Regions from separate parts of the Streptomyces sp. NBC_00385 genome, predicted to be linked through region 1. Evidence: riboswitches for the same ligand, from Rfam matches in the RefSeq annotation. Region 1 holds a riboswitch; each other region holds the start of a gene.
The links. Region 1 has a riboswitch for S-adenosylmethionine ahead of OG959_RS28860 (aminotransferase class V-fold PLP-dependent enzyme). Riboswitches for the same ligand answer to the same signal wherever they lie in the genome.

Region 1 (5,123 bases):
AGCGCGAGTGGGCCCACGAGGGAATCGTGGCCTTCTCCAAGATCTGCACCCACGTGGGCTGCCCGATCAGCCTGTACGAGCAGCAGACGCACCACGTGCTCTGCCCGTGCCACCAGTCCACCTTCGACCTCTCCGACGGCGCCCGCGTCATCTTCGGTCCGGCCGGTCACGCTCTTCCGCAGCTGCGGATCGGCGTGAACAGCGAGGGCAACCTCGAGGCGCTCGGTGACTTCGAAGAGCCCGTCGGTCCTGCATTCTGGGAGCGCGGATGAGTACTGCGACCGACACGAAGCGCAAGGCGCCCGCCGGCGAGAAGGTGGCCGACTGGGCGGACGGCAGGCTCGGGATCTACTCCCTGGCCAAGGCCAACATGCGCAAGATCTTCCCGGACCACTGGTCCTTCATGCTCGGTGAGATCTGCCTCTACAGCTTCATCATCATCATCCTCACGGGTGTGTACCTGACGCTGTTCTTCCACCCGAGCATGAACGAGGTCGTGTACCACGGCCCGTACGAGCCCATGCAGGGCATCCGGATGTCCGAGGCCTACGCCTCGACCCTGAACATCAGCTTCGACGTCCGTGGCGGTCTGCTCGTCCGGCAGATCCACCACTGGGCCGCGCTGATCTTCCTGGCCGGCATGTTCGTGCACATGATGCGCGTCTTCTTCACGGGTGCGTTCCGCAAGCCCCGTGAGATCAACTGGCTGTTCGGCTTCCTGCTGTTCGTCCTGGGCATGTTCACCGGTTTCACCGGCTACTCGCTCCCGGACGACCTGCTCTCCGGCACCGGTGTCCGCTTCATGGAGGGCGCGATCCTGTCCGTACCGATCGTCGGTACGTACCTGTCGATGTTCCTCTTCGGCGGGGAGTTCCCGGGCGGTGACTTCGTCGCCAGGTTCTACTCGGTGCACATCCTGCTGCTGCCGGGCATCATGCTCGGGCTGCTGGTGGCCCACCTGATCCTGGTCTTCTACCACAAGCACACGCAGTTCGCGGGTCCCGGCCGGACGAACAAGAACGTCGTCGGCATGCCGCTGCTTCCGGTGTACATGGCGAAGGCGGGCGGGTTCTTCTTCCTCGTCTTCGGTGTCATCGCGATCATCGCGGGCATCGCCTCGATCAACCCCATCTGGGCCATCGGGCCCTACCGCCCGGACCAGGTGTCCACCGGCGCCCAGCCCGACTGGTACATGGGCTTCTCCGAGGGCCTGATCCGTGTCATGCCGGGCTGGGAGATCAACCTCTGGGGCCACACGCTGGTCCTGGGCGTGTTCGTCCCGCTGGTGATCTTCCCGCTGGTCCTGGCCGCGATCGCGGTCTACCCGTTCATCGAGTCCTGGGTCACCGGGGACAAGCGCGAGCACCACATCCTGGACCGTCCGCGCAACGTGCCGACCCGTACCGCCTTCGGCGTCGCGTGGATCACCTGGTACATGGTGCTGCTCATGGGTGGTGGAAACGACCTCTGGGCCACGCACTTCCACCTGTCGATCAACTCGATCACCTGGTTCGTGCGGATCGCGTTCTTCGTCGCTCCGGTCATCGCGTTCGTCGTCACCAAGCGGATCTGCCTCGGCCTTCAGCGCCGGGACAAGGAGAAGGTGCTGCACGGGCGCGAGTCCGGCCTCATCAAGCGCCTGCCGCACGGTGAGTTCGTCGAGGTCCACGAGCCGCTGGCACCCGCTCAGCTGCACACGCTCACCGCGCACGAGCAGTACAAGCCGGTCGAGATCGGCCCGTTGGTCGACGAGAACGGTGTCAAGCGCAAGGTGTCCGTGGTGCAGAAGGTGCGGGCCAGGCTCAGCAAGGGCTACTACGGCGAGGACAGCCAGATCGCCAAGCCCACCGCCGAGGAGTACAAGGAGATCACCAGCGGCCACGGCCACCACTGATCACCTGAACTGATCGCCACAGCAGGAGCCCCGTCCATTCGATGGACGGGGCTCTTCGCTGTCCGTGGCGCTCGATAGGGTGGACCCATCCCCTTTATCGGCTGTGGACCCAGGAGCGGACCATGAACGTTGTGACCCCGGTCGGCGGCGACAGCGTGGCGGCTCGTTCCTGGCCCGGCGTGCTGACCCCCCTGCTGCGCGGCCAGGACCTGACCGAGGACGACACCGCTTGGGCGATGGACCGCATCATGAGCGGCGAGGCGACCGATGTGCAGATCGCCGGCTTCGCGGTGGCGCTGCGCGCCAAGGGCGAGACCGTCACGGAGGTCTCCGGCCTGGTCCGTGCGATGTACGAGCACGCCACGACCATCCATGTGCCGGGCCGCACGGTCGACATCGTGGGCACCGGCGGGGACATGGCCAAGACGGTCAACATCTCCACCATGTCGGCGATCGTCGTGGCGGGGACCGGCGCCAAGGTCGTCAAGCACGGCAACCGCGCCTCGTCGTCGGCCAGCGGTTCCTCCGACGTCCTGGGCAAGCTCGGCGTCAACCTGGACCTGCCCCCGCAGCGCGTCGTCGAGGTAGCCGAGGAAGCGGGCATCACGTTCTGCTTCGCCGTCAAGTTCCACCCCGCCCTGCGGTACGCGGCGAAGGCCCGGGCGGAGCTGGGCGCGCCGACCACCTTCAACATCCTCGGGCCGCTCACCAACCCGGCCAAGGTGCGCGCGCAGGCCATCGGCGTCGCCGACCTGCGCATGGCGCCCATCGTCGCGGGCGTCCTCGCCGAACGCGGCAACTCCTCCCTGGTCTTCCGGGGCGACGACGGTCTGGACGAGCTGACCACCACAGCGACCTCCCGTGTCTGGGTCGCCAGGAACGGCACGGTGCGCGAGGAGGCCTTCGACCCGCGCGACGTCGGCCTGGACCTGGTCCCGGTGGACGCCCTGCGCGGCGCCGACGCCTCGTACAACGCGGATGTGGCCCGCCGGCTGCTCGCCGGCGAGACGGGCCCCGTACGGGACGCGGTCCTGCTCAACTCCGCGGCGGCGCTCGTCGCGCTGGACCCGGGGGAGGGCACGCTCGCCGAGCAGCTCACCGCGGGAATCGCGAAGGCCGCCGAGTCCATCGACTCGGGCGCGGCCGGCCGGGCGCTGGAGAGATGGGTCGTGGCCAGCAACGCCTGAGAGGGCTCAGGGCACGGATGTGAGGCAGGGCGCAGTCCAGATCATGGACTGCGCCTTGCGCGTTCGCGTACGTATGGCAAGATGCTGCGCAGGTCATGAGTGACAGCGACTACGGCCCCGGCCCGCTGTCCGGCAACCCTCCGTCCGTGGCGGGGTGCCCCGGGTGAAGACCAGGCCGCAGGCAGCGAGGTCTGCGGCAAGCGCGGACCCCTCGACATCGTGAGATGTCCACCCGTGGGGTCCTGGTCCTCAGGGAGCCTCTTGTGAGCAAGCGAATGCGATAGGGCTTTTCGGCCCTCCTCCGCACACCCTTCTTTCTTCCTCCGTGCTGCCGCGTATCCGCAGGCACGCGGGATTCGCCTGCCTGTTACGGGAGTTCGCCATGTCTGTCCTCACTGCTGCCACCGACCAGTCGATTTGTGCCCCGCTGCCGGTTCTGGGCAAGGATGTGACGGTTCCGCTGGTCACCGGCGGCGAGGTCACCTACGCCGCGCTGGACTACGCCGCCAGCGCACCGGCCCTCCAGCGGGTGTGGGACGACGTGGCCGCGTACGCGCCGTACTACGGCAGCGTCCACCGCGGGGCCGGCTACCTCTCTCAGCTGTCCACGGACCTCTTCGAGAGCAGCCGCGTCACCGTCGCGGAGTTCCTCGGCTGCCGCGACGACGACCAGGTGGTCTTCACCCGGTCCACCACCGACTCGCTCAACCTGCTCTCCGCGGCCCTGCCCGCCGACTGCCAGGTGTTCGTCTTCGAGACCGAGCACCACGCCTCGCTGCTGCCCTGGCGCGACGCCCGGGTGACGTACCTGAACGCCCCGCGCACCCCGGACCAGGCCGTCGAGACCCTGGAGCGCGCGCTCGCCGGCCGTGACCCCTACGGGCCCGCGCTGGTCTGTGTCACCGGCGCCTCCAACGTCACCGGTGAGCTGTGGCCGGTCAAGGAGCTCGCCGCCGCCGCGCACGCCCACGGTGCCCGGATCGTGCTCGACGCAGCCCAGCTCGCCCCGCACCACCCCGTCGACATCGCCGAGCTGGACGTCGACTGGGTCGCCTTCTCCGGTCACAAGCTGTACGCGCCGTTCGGCTCGGGCGTCCTCGCCGGCCGCTCCGACTGGCTGACCGCCGCCGAGCCCTACCTGGCCGGCGGCGGCGCCTCCCGCCAGGTCGCCCGGCGCGCCGACGGCGGGGTGGACGTCGAGTGGCACACCACCGCCGCCCGCCACGAGGCCGGTTCGCCCAACGTCATCGGTGTCTACTCCATCGCCTCCGCCTGCAAGGCCCTCACCGAGGCCGGGTTCGACAGCCTGGTCGCCCGGGAGCAGCGCCTCGTCACCGAGGTCCGTGCCGGACTCGCCGAGGTGCCCGAGGTCAAGGTGCTCTCGCTGTTCGGCGACGACGCCCCGCGGGTCGGCGTCATCTCCTTCGTGGTGGAGGGCTGGAACAGCTCGCACTTCGCCGCGGCGCTCTCCGCCGAGTACGGCATCGGGGTGCGCGACGGTCTGTTCTGCGCCCACCCCCTCGTACGCACCCTGCTCGGCAGTGACCCGCAGGACGTCGGGGAGTGCGGCGCGCCGGAGGCGGAGCCGGGCCAGAAGTCCCTCAACGCGATCCGGGTCAGCTTCGGTGCCGGTACGCCGGACGAGCACGTCGAGCGCTTCCTGCGGGCGGTCAAGGAGCTCGTGAGCGAGGGCGCCCAGTGGAAGTACCGCACCGAGGACGGCCGTTGCGTCCCGGACCGTGGTACCGCCACCCAGGTCTGAGGCCCTCGGTACAAGAGGCCGGGTACGGACAACTGTCCGTACCCGGCCTCAATGCTGACGTGGCTACGCGTCCAGCCCGATGGCGAAGGCCGCCTCCAGGTCGTGCTGGGAGTACGTGCGGAACGCGACATGTGTGTCGGTCCCCTCGACGCCGGGGATCTTGCTGATCCGGCCGGGGATGACGTCGGCGAGGTCGTCGTGCTTGGACACCCGGACCATGGCGATCAGATCGTAGGTACCGGTGACCGAGAAGACCTCGCTGACGCTGTCGAGCGCGGCG
Region 2 (5,123 bases), 5.8 Mb from region 1:
CACGAGTGTGTCGGAGAGTTCGAGCTGCTCGGTGACCGCCTCGTCGTCCTGGCCCAGCGCGTAGAGCTCGCCCTTGGCCTCGCCTTCGGTGACGACGAAGCCGGTGTCCTGGCCGGGGGCCGACTCCGGGTCGTAGTACGGCCCCTTGCGGCTCGGTTCACGGTCGGGATCGCACTGGTACGGGTCCTCGTGCTGCTCCTCGTCGAAGGGGTTCCTCCAGCGGACCGTGCAGGCCCCGTCCGGTGCCTCGTGGAGCACGGTCAGGTCGACCTGCCGGAGCTCGGGCATGTCCGGTACGGCCATGAAGACGGCCGCCGAGCATCCGATCAGCACCATGCCCAGCGTCAATACCCAGCGGAAGAAGGGCACGTGTCTCACTCGGGGTCCCTCGCGTTCTGTCGGCAGCGCGTGCTGCCCGCGTAGCGTGCGGGGGGTGGCGCCGAACCGGCAAGAACACCTGTCGGCAGTTCTGGGGGCGCGGGTCTGCCTGGTTCCGGCAAGTGGCCGTCCGCCCCGTCCCGTCGGCGAATGTTCCGCCGACCGCCACCGCATGCACACCGCACGCGTCTTCCGCAGGGCCACCCGATTCTGGGACACTCCAGTCGCTTTCGTCGCCATATCCCCTCACCCCACAGAGGCCCCCACCCATGGCAGAACTGAACCGTCGACGCCTCCTGCAACTCGCCGGAGGGACAGCCGCCTATACGGCCTTGTCGAGCAGCATCGCCCGCGCCGCCTCCCTTCCCGCGAAGGGGCGTACGGGCAGCGTGCAGGACGTCGAGCACATTGTTGTCCTGATGCAGGAGAACCGTTCCTTCGACCACTACTTCGGCACCATGAACGGCGTGCGCGGCTTCGGTGATCCGCGGCCCGTCACGCTCCCCAGCGGAAAGCCGGTCTGGCACCAGAAGGATCTCCTCGGCAAGGAGGTGCTGCCGTTCAGGCCGCCCGCCGACGAGCTCGGGATGCAGTTCCTCCGGGACCTGAACCATGACTGGGCCGGCGGGCACCGGGCGTTCAACAAGGGTGCGTACGACCAATGGGTGCCGGCCAAGACCGCGACGACCATGGCTCACCTCACACGTGAGGACATACCGTTCCACTACGCCCTCGCCGACGCGTTCACCGTCTGCGACGCGTACCACTGCTCGTTCATCGGGAGCACCGACCCCAACCGCTACTACCTGTGGAGCGGGTACACGGGGAACGACGGTTCCGGAGGCGGCCCCGTGCTCGGCAACGACGAGGCAGGATACGGCTGGACCACCTACCCCGAGCGGCTGGAGCAGGCCGGGGTGTCGTGGAAGGTCTACCAGGACATCGGTGACGGGCTGGACGCCGCCGGGTCCTGGGGGTGGATCGACGACGCCTACCGGGGGACGTACGGTGACAACTCGCTGCTGTACTTCAACGGTTACCGCAACGCCGAGCCCGGGGATCCTCTCCACGACAAGGCCCGCACCGGTACCGACATCAAGAACGGTGGCGGGCTCCTCGACGACCTGAAGGCCGACGTCCGGGCCGGGACGCTGCCGAAGGTCTCCTGGATCGTCTCGCCCGAGGCCTACAGCGAGCATCCCAACTGGCCTGCCAACTACGGTGCCTGGTACATCTCCCAGGTACTGGACGCGCTGACCGCCGACCCCGAGGTCTGGGGCCGGACCGCCCTCTTCATCACCTACGACGAGAACGACGGCTTCTTCGATCACGTCGTGCCGCCCTTCGTGCCCTCGGGGCCCGCGCAGGGGCTGTCCACCGTGGACACCACCGCCGACTACTTCCCCGGCGACATCCGGTACGCCGCCGGTCCCTACGGGCTCGGTCAGCGGGTGCCCATGCTCGTCGTCTCCCCTTGGAGCACCGGCGGGTTCGCGTGCTCCGAGGTCTTCGACCACACCTCCGTCATCCGGTTCATGGAACAGCGCTTCGGTGTGCACGAGCCCAACATCTCGCCCTGGCGGCGCGCTGTCTGCGGAGATCTCACCTCTGCCTTCGACTTCCGTAGTGCGGACGCCTCGGACGTCCCGCTGCCGTCGACCGACGCCTACGAACCTCCGGACCGCCTCCGGCACCCCGACTACGTCCCCGCCCCGCCCGCCACCGGCAGCGTGCCCAAGCAGGAGAAGGGCGCACGGCCCACCCGGCCGCTGCGTTACGCGCCCTTCGTCGACGGTGCCGCCGATACGGCCACCGGTAAGTACCGCCTCACCTTCAGCGGCGGCGCCGCCGCAGGGGCGCAGTTCCTGGTGACCTCCGCCAACCGCACCGACGGGCCGTGGACGTACACCACCGAAGCCGGCAAGTCCCTGGCGGACAGCTGGAACACGGCCTACTCCAAGGGAGTGACCGACCTCACCGTCCATGGCCCCAACGGTTTCCTGCGCACCTTCCGGGCCGGGGGGAACGTGACGGGACCCGAGGTGACGGCTCGTCATGTCACGTCCGGTGGGGGGCTTGAGCTCACCTTCGTCAACGGCGGCTCCGCTGCCGTCCGTCTGACCGTGCGCAGCGCCGCCGGGTACGGGGGCGGCGTGCAGACCGTCGAGGTCCGTGCGGGCGCCACTGTCAAGCAGGTGCTTGACCTGCGGGGGAGCAAGAACTGGTACGACGTCACCGTCGTGTCCGACGTGGAACCCACGTTCCTGCGGCGCTTCGCCGGACACGTCGAGACCGGTCAGGCCGGTACGAGCGACCCGGGTCTCGTCACCGGGTGACCGGCAGCGCCTGGAGAGGTGGTCGGGGGCGGGCGGTGTCCGTCGGGCGGGCGCCCGCCGGCCCCTGACCACCCGTCGGGCGGTTGGTTTGCGTGCGTTAGCATCTTGTACGGGTCATGAGTTCCAGTGCACAGCCCCGGCTTGCTGGACGGCACCCCGCTCCGCTGCGGGTGCTCCGGGTGACGACCTGCCCCGTGCGAAGGGCACGGGGAACAGCGGACCACGGTGCAGGCGCTCGGGGTCCTTGTCCCGGAAGGCGAACCCCACCATGCTGCGTCATCTCACCCAGAACGACTCCGTGCGGAGCGACGAGTGCTCGCGCTACGCCGCGGGCCACCGCGTGCACTGGATCCACGCGAAGAAGTGCCGCCAGGAGCCGGGGCAGGCCGTCGAGATCCTGCTCACCTCCGGTGATGTCCGCGACGACGGGTGGGTCGAACTGCGGGCCGCCTTCGACTACGCGGGTGCCCTCCCCGTCGTGTGGACGCACGCTCCCGCCGCGCTGCGGGACACCCTCGCCGGTCACCGCGGGCGGGTGTACTGGCTGGCGCGCTGGCATGCGCTGAAGCTCGAGTACGGCGATGGTGAGGGTTCAGTAGCCGCGGGTGCGGCAGCGGGGGGTGCCGCTGGGCTGGTCAACGTCGGGTACGAGGGCGGGGAGCTGTGCGAGGCCGGGGCCGACGGTGACCGTGCCGGGGGCCGTGCGTTCCTGGCTTAGGCCCGCTCCGTCGTGATGCGCGTCGGCCCGAGCGGTACATCGCGATGCTCATCAATTGTGCCGAGTTGTCGTCCTGTTGTTCCGTTCAGGGTGTGGGATTGATCGCCGTTGACCGTTCCGAGGTCACACAAAATCCTTATAGTGAACATGCGTTGATCGCATGATCATGACGCGTGCAGCTGTCGCCACAGGAGTCAGGACTCATGACGCGCCCTTCTTCCACAGAGCCCGCGCCGACCTCCCCTCCTCCGCCTCCTCCCGGCTGTCCGGCGCACACCGGAGCCGTGCCGCTCGGCGGCCCCGGGTTCCAGACCGAACCGCAGGCCGTGTACCGCACCATGCGGCGTGACCACGGACCCGTCGTCCCCGTGGAACTGCCGGGCGGGTTCCCGGCCTGGCTGGTCATCGGGTACCGCGAACTCCATCAAGTCACCAGTGACGGCGAGCTGTTCCCGCGCGATGTCGGCCTGTGGAACCAGTGGCCCCACATCCCCGACGACTGGCCGCTGCTGCCGATGGTGGGGCGCCCCCTGCCGTCCATCTACTTCAGCGCCGGCGAGGAGCACCGGCGGCATGCCCGGATGGTCGGGCCGGCCCTCGAAGGCGCCGATCCGTTCCAGATCCGCAGCCACTGCGAGCAGTTGGCCGACCGGCTGATCGACGACGTGTGCAGCCGTGGCACGGCCGACCTCGTCGCCGACTTCTGCGAGCCCCTTCCCGTTCTCGTCCTCGCCCGCCTGGTCGGGTTTCCCGATGACGAAGGTGCCGACATCGCCCAGGTGTTGAAGGACCTGGCCGACGGCGGACCGGACGCGCAGAGCGCCCATCTGCGGTTCGGGGAACACATGGCCCGGCTGGTGGCCGCGAAACGGGCCGTGCCCGGGGATGACGTGACCTCCCGCATGCTCGCCTTCCCCGAGGCGTTCACCGACGAGGAGTACATGCTCGACCTGATGGCCATCACGGCCGCCGGGCACCTCACCACCGCCGACTGGGTCAGCAACTCCCTGCGGCTGATGCTCACCGAGGACGCGTTCGCCGACTCCATGGCCCGTGGCCGGCGCAGCATCGGTGAGGCCATGAACGAGGTGCTCTGGGAGGACACGCCGACCCAGATCCTCGCCGGGCGCTGGGCCGTACGGGACACCCGGCTCGGCGGTCAGCGGATCAAGGCCGGGGACATGCTGCTGCTCGGGCTCGGCGCAGCCAACACCGACCCGCTGATCCGGCAGGGCGTGTCCGGCACCGGAGGACCGGCGCAGGGCGGCAACGGCGCCCATCTCGCCTTCAGCCACGGCGAGTACCGGTGCCCGTTCCCCGCCCAGGAGATCGCCGAGATCATCGCCCGTACCGGCATCGAGGTCCTGCTCGACCGGCTGCCCGATCTCCAGCTCGCCGTTCCCGTCGACGACCTCGTACGACGGCCCTCCGCGTTCCTGCGTGGCACCACCTCGCTCCCCGTTCGGTTCACCCCCGTTCGTACGACAGGAGACTTCTCGTGAACTGCCCCCACGCCGCCGCCCAGGCCGCAGCCCCGAACGGCGGGACCGTCGTCATCGACCCGATGGTCCAGGACCTGGACGGGGAGACGACGCGGTTGCGCGACGCCGGACCGCTGGCCCGGATCGAGCTGCTCGGTGTCCCGGCCTGGGCCCTCACCCGGCACGCCGACGCGCGGCAGCTCCTGCTCG
Region 3 (5,123 bases), 2.7 Mb from region 1:
ACCTTGACGGCGTCGGCGAGCTGGTTCATGCCGCGCTCAAGACCGCGCCGGGCCTCCTCGTCGAAGGCGATGATCTTGGCCATATGAAGTGGTCCTCCCGGACAGGGGTGGATTTCTCCGGACCGAGTGGCGCCCGCGACGGACGGCCTGCGTGCCTGCCGGTTCCTTGCCCCGGAGGCCTGCGGGCCTCACCGGCCCGGTCCAAGTTTCTGTCACTCTCACCCAGAGAGTGCTAAGCCAATAATTAGCACTCGACCCCCGGGAGTGCAAGCTTCCCCCTCGGGATGTGGACAGCGGCGAGGGGCACGGCGCGAGCGGCCCGGGACGCACGAAGGCCCGTACCTGTGGGTACGAGCGGCCCGGGACGCGCGGAGGGCCCGTACCTGTGGGGTACGGGCCCTCCGTGCGTGAGTAGTGTCGTCGACCGACTGCGTCGAACCCGGCCGGGCTCAGCCGACGGCGAGCTTGACCATGTCCGCCTGCGGCCCCTTCTGGCCCTGCGAGATCTCGAATTCAACTCGCTGACCCTCTTCGAGGGTGCGGTACCCGTCCATCTGGATCGCGCTGTAGTGGACGAAAACATCCGCACCACCGTCGACCGCGATGAAGCCGTACCCCTTCTCCGCGTTGAACCACTTGACGGTGCCCTGAGCCATGCCTAACTCCCCTATTACTGGCCCTTGCACAGGACCGCACTTCGCGGGCCCGGGTCAGAACTCACCCTCCGACAGGAGAGGGTGGGTGCGCCGGAACGCGTCGACCGCGGCCGAATGTATCTGCCCAACTGCCCTCTGCAACAGGTCAATCGGACGAGAATTCTGAGCAGAACCGATCGCCCGAATATGAGGAATTCATGAGATTCCAGGGCAAGTCGGGCCAGGCAAAGGCGACTTATGGCGCAAGGAGCTCGAACACTTTGGCTGCTTCTTGTCGTGGCCAGGCGCATTCTCATATGCGGGGGGCACGGGCAGCGGAGGGGACTTCCCTCACTGTACCCCGCTCAACCATGCAGAATTGCCCCCTCCGCTTCTCTTGCGGAGGGGGCAATCATGGTCACGCTGTGAAGTCGGCCCGGTGGCCGCGAAAGGCCCGGGCCGTGGCTCAGCAGCCGCCGGCGACGGCCGGGATGATGGAGATGCCCGCGCCGTCCGGGGTGACCGCGTCCAGGCCGCCCTCGAAGCGCACGTCGTCGTCGTTGACGTACACGTTCACGAAGCGGCGCAGCTTGCCCTGGTCGTCCAGGACGCGGGCGGCGATGCCCGGGTGGTCCTTCTCCAGGGACTCGATGACCTGGGAGAGGGTCGCGCCCTCGGCCGGGACCTCGGCCTGGCCGCCCGTGTAGGTGCGGAGGATGGTGGGGATACGGACCTTGACGCTCATGGTGGGTGCCCTTCCTGAAGTCTCGGGTGGTCGGAAGCTTCTCAGCTGGTGGCAGCGAGGCCCGCGGCGCGGAAGGCGTCCAGGCTCGGGCGGATCGTGGCGCTCACCTGCGAGGTGGCGGCCACGGCGTCCAGCGTCTTGAGGCCGTCACCGGTGTTCAGGACGACGGTGGTGAGCGACGGGTCGAGCAGACCGGCGTCGATCAGCTTCTTCGTCACGCCGACCGTCACGCCGCCCGCCGTCTCGGCGAAGATGCCCTCGGTGCGGGCCAGCAGCTTGATCGCGTCGACGACCTGCTCGTCGTTGACGTCCTCGACGGCGCCGCCGGTGCGGCGGGCGATGTCCAGGACGTACGGGCCGTCGGCCGGGTTGCCGATCGCCAGGGACTTGGCGATCGTGTTCGGCTTCTGCGGCCGTACGACGTCGTGACCGGCCTTGAAGGCGGTGGAGACCGGGGAGCAGCCCTCGGCCTGGGCGCCGAAGATCTTGTACGGCTTGTCCTCGACCAGCCCGAGCTTGATCAGCTCCTGGAGACCCTTGTCGATCTTCGTGAGCTGCGAGCCGGACGCGATCGGGATGACGAGTTGGTCGGGCAGCTGCCAGCCGAGCTGCTCGCAGATCTCGTAGGCCAGCGTCTTGGAGCCCTCGCCGTAGTACGGGCGCAGGTTGACGTTGACGAATCCCCAGCCCTCGCCGAGCGGGTCGCCGATGAGCTCGGAGCAGAAGCGGTTGACGTCGTCGTAGTTGCCCTCGATGCCGACCAGCTCACCGCCGTACACCGCGGCCATGACGACCTTGCCCTGCTCCAGGTCGTGCGGGATGAACACGCACGAGCGCAGACCGGCCCGGGCGGCGGCGGCGCCCACGGCGCCGGCGAGGTTACCGGTGGAGGAGCAGGACAGCGTGGTGAATCCGAAAGCGCGGGCGGCCTCGACGGCGATCGCGACGACGCGGTCCTTGAAGGAGTGCGTCGGGTTGCCGGAGTCGTCCTTGACGTACAGACCGCCGGTGACGCCCAGCTCGCGGGCGAGGTTGTCGGCCTTGACCAGCTTGGTGAAGCCGGGGTTGATGTTGGGCTTGTCCGCGACATCGGAGGGGACCGGCAGCAGCGGCGCGTAGCGCCAGATGTTGTTGGGTCCGGCCTCGATGCGCTTCTTCAGCTCGTCCGGGGAGCCGCTCGGCAGGTCGTACGCCACTTCGAGCGGCCCGAAACAGGACGCGCAGGCGAAAAGGGGGCCGAGTGCGAATCGCTCTCCGCATTCGCGGCAGGAAAGCGCCGCGGCGGGACCAAGGTCCACGGAAGTCTCGGTGGGTGCTGCAACAGTCTCGATAGCCATGATGGCGAGGCCCTTTCTCCTCATCTTCCTCGCGACGCATTTCGTCACGAGACGGAATTGGCACCTTCCCCACCTGACCTCGCGGTCGGCGGGAGGGTTGCCGGGACTTCAACGGGCCGTTCCCTCAGTCCCTCTGGATGAGCGCTGTGGCACTGGACCATGGATCCAGGCGTTTATCGGCGGATGGACCCCGGCATGCGACGGCCATCTGCGTTGTTCAAGACTGTAACCGAAGCACCGGACTGTTGAGATAGTCGTCCGTACCGCGAGATGGATCACATACAGGGAGTATCGACCGTGCTGGAAGAGGTCGAACGCTGGCTGACCAGGCGTTCCTGGTCAGCCGCCGACCGTCCGATGGACCGTCTGCTCGACGCCAGGAACGGCGCGAACGGTGCGAGCGTGAGTGTGGTGCTGCCCGCGCTGAACGAGGCGGAGACGGTCGGGGACATCGTCACGACGATCCGGCGCGAGCTCATGGAGAAGGTCCGGCTGGTCGACGAGCTCGTGGTGATCGACTCCGGTTCGACGGACGCCACCACCGAGGTCGCCCGCCGGGCCGGCGCCCGCGTCGTCCACCGCGACGCGATCCTGCCCCGCGTTCCGGCCGTCCCCGGCAAGGGCGAGGTGCTCTGGCGGTCACTCCTGGTGACCGGTGGCGACATCGTCTGCTTCATCGACGCGGACCTGAAGGACTTCTCGGCGGACTTCGTCTCCGGCATCGTCGGCCCGCTGCTGACCGATCCCTCGGTGCAGTTCGTCAAGGCCATGTACGACCGCCCGTTCGGCGACACCACCGGTCAGGGCGGCCGGGTCACCGAAATGGTGGCACGCCCGCTGCTCAATCTGCACTGGCCCCAGCTGGCCGGGTTCGTCCAGCCGCTGGGCGGCGAGTACGCCGTGCGCCGCTCGCTGCTGGAGCGGCTGCCGTTCCCGGTCGGTTACGGAGTGGAGCTGGGCCTGCTCGTCGACGCCCTGCACACGGTCGGCCTGGACGCGCTCGCCCAGGTCGACGTCGGTGTCAGGAAGCACCGCCACCAGGACGGCCAGGCGCTCGGCCGGATGGCGGCCGCCATCTACCGGACCGCTCAACTCCGCCTTTCCAGGGGGCATCTGGTCCGCCCGTCACTGACCCAGTTCGAGCGCGGTGAGCACGGGTTCGTCCCGCGCACCTACCCGGTGGACACCGAGGAACGGCCGCCGATGCGCGAGATCGAGGAGTACGTTTCACGCCGCGCGGCGTGACGTGGCCTGCTTTCGCACGTTTGGGCGGTTCATGATCGGGCTAGATTTCGCCCATGGTCTCCGAGCAAGCCCCTCAGCCCGCTGCCCAGGTACTCGTCGCGTCCAACCGCGGCCCGGTCTCGTACGCGCTGCGCGAGGACGGCACCCTCGACGCCAAGCGCGGCGGAGGCGGACTCGTCTCCGGCCTGAGCGCCGTGGACGACAAGATGTGGGTCTGCGCCGCCCTCGGGGACGGTGACCGGGAGGCGGTGCGGCGCGGGGTCGGCGAACCTGGCGTACGGATGCTCGACATCGACGCGGACGTGCACGCCGACGCGTACAACGGCATCGCCAACTCGGTGCTCTGGTTCGTCCACCACCTGCTCTACCAGACCCCCGTCGAGCCGGTCTTCGACGCGGAGTTCCGCCGGCAGTGGGCCTCCTTCGAGACCTACAACCGGGCCTTCGCCGTCGCGCTCGCCGAGGAGGCGGGCGAGGGCGCCGCGGTCCTCGTGCAGGACTACCACCTGGCGCTGGTGCCCGGGATGCTCCGCGAGCTCCGGCCCGACCTGCGGATCGGCCACTTCTCGCACACCCCGTGGGCACCCGTCGACTACTTCCGGCTGCTGCCCGACGACATCGCCGAGCAGCTGCTGCGCGGCATCCTCGGCGCGGACCGGGCGGCGTTCCTGACCCGCCGCTGGGCGGACGCGTTCATCGGCTGCTGTGCGGAGATCCTCGGGGGCACCGGGCACACCCGGATCGGGGTGCACGGCCTGGGCGCCGACGCGGACTTCCTGCGCCGCCGCGCCCATGAGGCGGATGTGGACGAGCGGATGGCGGCGCTGCGGGAGCAGGTGGGCCCCGGCCGGAAGACGATCGTGCGGGTGGACCGTACGGAACTGTCCAAGAACATCGTCCGCGGGATGCTCGCCTACCGCGCCCTGCTCGACGAGCGGCCCGAGTGGCGCGGGCGCGTCGTCCACATCGCGTTCGCCTACCCCTCGCGCCAGGACCTGGCGGTCTACCGGGAGTACACGGCCGAGGTGCAGCGCGTCGCCGACGGGATCAACGAGGCGTACGGGACGGCGGACTGGACCCCGGTCGTCCTCCACGTGAAGGACGACTTCGCCCGCTCGCTGGCGGCGTACCGGCTGGCGGACGTCGCGCTCGTCAACCCGA

Region 2: it holds a riboswitch for S-adenosylmethionine, as region 1 does, so the genes downstream of both, OG959_RS02900 (hypothetical protein) here and OG959_RS28860 (aminotransferase class V-fold PLP-dependent enzyme) in region 1, are expected to answer to the same signal.
Region 3: it holds a riboswitch for S-adenosylmethionine, as region 1 does, so the genes downstream of both, thrC (threonine synthase) here and OG959_RS28860 (aminotransferase class V-fold PLP-dependent enzyme) in region 1, are expected to answer to the same signal.

What each region holds. Positions count from the first base shown of each region.
Region 1 is NZ_CP107951.1:6,464,313-6,469,435, forward strand. It holds gene qcrA (cytochrome bc1 complex Rieske iron-sulfur subunit) at 1-272, shown strand, start outside; gene qcrB (cytochrome bc1 complex cytochrome b subunit) at 269-1,894, shown strand; gene trpD (anthranilate phosphoribosyltransferase) at 2,017-3,081, shown strand; SAM riboswitch class IV at 3,173-3,290, shown strand; gene OG959_RS28860 (aminotransferase class V-fold PLP-dependent enzyme) at 3,464-4,843, shown strand; gene OG959_RS28865 (Lrp/AsnC family transcriptional regulator) at 4,907-5,123, opposite strand, start outside.
Region 2 is NZ_CP107951.1:645,076-650,198, reverse strand. It holds gene OG959_RS02910 (helix-hairpin-helix domain-containing protein) at 1-378, opposite strand, end outside; gene OG959_RS02905 (phosphocholine-specific phospholipase C) at 648-2,714, shown strand; SAM riboswitch class IV at 2,827-2,936, shown strand; gene OG959_RS02900 (hypothetical protein) at 2,983-3,432, shown strand; gene OG959_RS02895 (cytochrome P450) at 3,636-4,934, shown strand; gene OG959_RS02890 (cytochrome P450 family protein) at 4,931-5,123, shown strand, end outside.
Region 3 is NZ_CP107951.1:3,791,503-3,796,625, forward strand. It holds gene groL (chaperonin GroEL) at 1-83, opposite strand, end outside; gene OG959_RS16620 (cold-shock protein) at 450-656, opposite strand; gene OG959_RS16625 (MoaD/ThiS family protein) at 1,102-1,380, opposite strand; gene thrC (threonine synthase) at 1,422-2,717, opposite strand; SAM riboswitch class I at 2,735-2,861, opposite strand; gene OG959_RS16635 (glucosyl-3-phosphoglycerate synthase) at 3,015-3,962, shown strand; gene OG959_RS16640 (alpha,alpha-trehalose-phosphate synthase (UDP-forming)) at 4,016-5,123, shown strand, end outside.